Regions from separate parts of the Kitasatospora sp. NPDC058406 genome, predicted to be linked through region 1. Evidence: riboswitches for the same ligand, from Rfam matches in the RefSeq annotation. Region 1 holds a riboswitch; the other holds the start of a gene.
The links. A riboswitch is a leader RNA that binds a small molecule or an ion and turns the genes downstream of it on or off. The one in region 1 is predicted to bind cobalamin.
Positions count from the first base shown of each region.

Region 2: it holds a riboswitch for cobalamin, as region 1 does, so the genes downstream of both, ACFWOG_RS12850 (ABC transporter substrate-binding protein) here and ACFWOG_RS06315 (HoxN/HupN/NixA family nickel/cobalt transporter) in region 1, are expected to answer to the same signal.

Region 1 is NZ_JBHXKE010000020.1:7-2,199, reverse strand. It holds gene ACFWOG_RS06325 (Fpg/Nei family DNA glycosylase) at 1-154, shown strand, start outside; gene ACFWOG_RS06320 (metalloregulator ArsR/SmtB family transcription factor) at 271-690, opposite strand; cobalamin riboswitch at 772-963, shown strand; gene ACFWOG_RS06315 (HoxN/HupN/NixA family nickel/cobalt transporter) at 995-2,155, shown strand.
Region 2 is NZ_JBHXKE010000051.1:20,291-22,483, forward strand. It holds gene ACFWOG_RS12850 (ABC transporter substrate-binding protein) at 1-901, opposite strand, end outside; cobalamin riboswitch at 999-1,204, opposite strand; gene ACFWOG_RS12855 (WD40 repeat domain-containing protein) at 1,499-2,193, opposite strand, start outside.

The DNA.
Region 1 (2,193 bases):
GATGGGCCGCCCGCCGCGCGTGGACGACCACGGCGGCGAGGTCTACGTGTACCGGCGGGCCGCGATGCCGTGTCTGGTCTGCGGCACTGACGTCCGGACCGAGGAGCACGCGGCGCGGAACCTCTTCTGGTGCCCGTCCTGCCAGCGGGCGTAGCCGTTCCGGGCAGCTGACGGGGGCTCCGGGGCGGAGCCGCCCGGCCGTCGCCCGGGGTGCCGCTCTGCCGTCGCCCGGGGTGCCGCCCGGGGTCGCCCCCCTGCCCGGCCGGTCGGTCAGCCGGCCGCGGCGGCGCTCCCGGGCTCCACCCCGTCGGCCGGCTGGTCGGGGAACTCGACGTGCTCGTCACCGGCGCACTCGTCGAGCAGGGGGCGCATGGCCTCGTCCACAAGCCGGTAGCGCACCACACGTCCGTCCTTCTCCCCGGCCACCACGGCGGCGGTGCGCAGCAGGCGCAGTGCCTGCGAGACGGCCGGGTCGCGCATGCCGGTGGCGACCGCCAGGTCGCTGACGGCCAGGGGACCGGCCCGGTGCAGGGCGAGCAGCAGGGAGAGCCGCCCGGGGTCGGCGAGCAGGGAGAACCGCTCGGCCCAGGCGCGGACGTGGCCGGTGTCGCCGATCGCCGCGATCGCCTCGCAGACCCGGTGTCCGTCGATGGTGCGATGGCCCGCGCGGTCGGCCGGTACGAGATGCATGCCCGCATTCTTGCAGCCGGCGACCTGTGATCCTTGACACCTGCGCAGGTGCGCAGCCTTGCACGGGTGTTCGGGGACCTCTACGTTGATCCCCGCCGTGGTGCTCGGGAAGACCGGTGGAGGACCCCCAGGGGTCCCAGTCCGGAGCGGCCCTCGCCACTGTGATCGGGGGAGTCGTCCGTGCCCACGACGCCACTGGGTGCCTCGCGCACCTGGGAAGGCGGGTACGGAAGCCCGTAAGCCAGGAGACCGGCCACGGCATCTCACGAGGTATTTCCACGAGGTGCTGGAGCGTGATCCCACGATGACCCTGCCCGAGACCGCCGCCGATCCCGCAGTGTCCGCCGCCCTGCCGACCTTCCGCTGGAGACGGGCGGACACCCTCCGCACGGCCGGCCTGATGGGCGTGATCCTGGCCATGCACGTGGTGGCCTTCGGCACCCTGATCTTCCTGGTCGCGCCGGAGAAGTACGAGGTCGGAACCCAGGTCTTCGGTGTGGGCCTGGGCATCACCGCCTACACCCTCGGTATGCGGCACGCCTTCGACGCCGACCACATCGCGGTGATCGACAACACCACCCGCAAGCTCATGGCGGACGGCAAGCGGCCGGTCTCGGTGGGCTTCTGGTTCGCCCTCGGGCACTCCTCGATGGTCGTGCTGATGGCGGCCCTGGTCGCGGGCGGCGCCCAGCTCGCCGGCACGCTGATGGACGACGAGTCCACCACCCACCAGTGGCTGGGCGTGGTCGGCACCTCGGCCTCCGGCGTCTTCCTCTACCTGATCGGCGCGCTCAACCTGGCCGCGCTGTTCGGCATCCTCAAGGTGTTCCGCTCGATGCGCGCCGGGCGGTACGACGAGGCCGAGCTGGAGGAGCACCTGAACGCGCGGGGCCTCCTGGCCCGGGTGCTCAACCGGGCGACCCGTTCGATCACCCGGCCGGGGCAGATGTTCCCGGTCGGCATGGTGCTGGGCCTGGGCTTCGACACCGCGACCGAGGTGTCGCTGATGGTGATGGCCGGCTCCGGCGCCGCCTCCGGCCTGCCCTGGTACGCGATCATCTGCCTGCCGCTGCTGTTCGCGGCCGGGATGAGCCTGTTCGACACGCTGGACGGCACGTTCATGAACTTCGCCTACCAGTGGGCGTTCTCCAACCCGGTGCGGAAGGTGTACTACAACCTGACCATCACCGGGCTGTCGATCGCGGTGGCGTTCATCATCGGGACGATCGAGCTGGTCGGGGTGCTGCACGAGAAGCTCGACCTCACCGACCCGGTGAGCGGCTGGGTCGCGGAGATCTCGCTGGACAACGTCGGCTACGCGATCGTCGCGCTGTTCGTGGTGGTCTGGGCCGCGGCCATCGCGTACTGGCGGCTGGCGGGTGTCGAGCGGAAGTGGAGCCCGCAGGCGGTCCGGCCGGTGCCGGCCGCCGGACCGGTCGTCGAGCCGGCCCGCGACGGCTCGTAGCCGACGCGGGACCGGACGGCGCCCGCCGGACCCCTCCA
Region 2 (2,193 bases), on a different contig from region 1:
ACGGCACCACCACGAAGGCCTTGCGCTGCACGGCGGTGAGCTTGCTCAGCACCGGGTCGCCCTGCAGATAGTCGATCTTGGACTGGGCCGTGTCCCAGTCGGCGTCCGCGAGCACGATGGCGTCCGGGTCCGCGGCGACGACCTTCTCCCAGCTCACGTTCTGCCAGGCACCGGGCAGGTCTGCGAAGACGTTGCGGGCCCCCACGGCGTCGAGCACCAGCTGAGGCCCGCCGTGGCCGGAGCCGACGAACGGTGCCTTGGTGTCCGAGTCGAACCACAGGACCTTCAGGCCCTTGCCCGCGGCCGTCGCCGTGAACTGGGCCAGCTGCTGCTCCTGCTGCCGCTGGATCGCGGCGGACCGTTCCGTGACACCGAAGACCCTGGCGACGTCGTTCAGTTCGCCCCACATCGCCTGCCAGGTCGGCGGCGGCACCTGGCTCTTGTCCGAGCAGCCGAACGGGGACAGGTACGACGGGATGCCCTGGCCGCCCAGCTCGTCCCGGGTGCCCGCGACCTTGTCGGTGAACGCGCTGGAGTAGGAGGCGTACAGGAAGTCGGGCCGCGCCGCGAGGAGCTTCTCCTTCGTCGGGTAGTCCTTGGAGAGCACCGGCACGGAGTCGTAGGCCGCCTTCCACTTCTCCGGGACGGCATTGTCGAGATAGGCGGTACCGGCCATGCGGGACTCCAGGCCGAGGGCCAGGGCCACCTCGGTGGCACCCTGATTGAGCGTCACCAGCCGCTCGGGCGGCGCGCCGACCGTCACGGTGGTCCCGCAGTTGTTCACGGTGACCGGCCCGGCACTGCCGGCCGTCGCACTGGGCGCGTCGGGTGCGGGGGCGCCCGCGCAGGCGCCGAGCACACCGGTGAACAGGAAGGCCGCGACCGCGCGGCCGACGCGCACCGGACCTGTGGGACCTGCGGCACCTACGGGACGTGCGGAACGTATGGAACGGAACGGGTACGGCAGAGCGCTGGGCACGTGTTCTCCAAAACCCTCGTGGAACATGTCGCGCCGTGGCCGGTCTCCTGGCTTCCGCATCGACACGCCGCAGCCGACCTTCCCGGGTGGCTCTTCCAGCCGACCCAGTGGCCCTGACCGCTGGCAGAGCCGGTCAGCGAGGGCCGCGGCACTCCGCGGCAACAGTGGCGAGGGCCGCACCGGACTCAGACCGGTTTCCCGAACACCATGGCCACTGCAAGGTATCAGGCGTGGTCAGGTCGGTGTCGGCCGGTACCTGGGGCGATCGTTCGGATGGTTCGTCGGCGAGCGCGCCCGGGTGGCCGAGAACGGTCGGTCGGCGTCGCCGAGCAGTTTCCGGGGCTCGTGGTCGGCGTCGGCCCCGGCGCCCGGGGCACTGCCCTTCGTCTCCCACCCGGCCTTCCGGGCCGCCTCCGGGATCGGCCGGCGGCCACCTGGCGGGACCGCTCGAACATGATCCGGGGGCCGGTCGGCATCACCGCCCGGCCCCCGGATCACGAGGCACACCTCAGGGAACGCCTACCCGAGACCGGCCTTCCGGATGCCGTCCAGCCGCTCCGTGTCCTCGCCGAGGGCACGCAGGATGAGGTAGGCGGGCTCGCCGGCACCGGGCGTGCTCCCGGCGGCCAACTCCTCGTAGAAGAGCGGGATCCCGCGCCGCACCGCGTCGCAGCACTCCTCCTCGATGTCGGGGTGGCCGGCCGCCGAGGCGCTGAGGTCGGCTTCACCCTCCACGCACGCCATCAGCAGGTCGAGCACCCGGTAGCGGGCCGGCGCCGACAGCTGCTCGTGCTCCAGTGCCAGGAGGAGCATCGAGGCCAACGGCAGGGAGGCCTCGGAGAGGAAGCCCTGGGACTCGACGTCGCCCACCAGCCCGTGTCCCGACGCCTCCTCGGGCGTCCGCGCGGCCATGAGCCGTGCGAAGTCCTCCGGGACGTGGCGGGCTCCCCGACGACAGGAGCACGCGATGCGGCTCCAGTCGTGGCGGGCGGCCTCCTGCTGCCAGGGGGCCGCCGGCGCACCGGGTGCTGCGCCCGTCTCCGACCGGGAACCGAGCCGGTGGGAGCGTGCCAGCAGCGCGCCCGTCCGGACGTCCCAGAGGCCCGCCTCGCCGTCGCCGTCCACGGCGACGAGTTGCGTGCCGTCGGCGACGAAGCGCAGCGCGAGCACCCATCCGTTGAGGTCGGTCAGCCGGTGGACGACCTCGGCGGTCG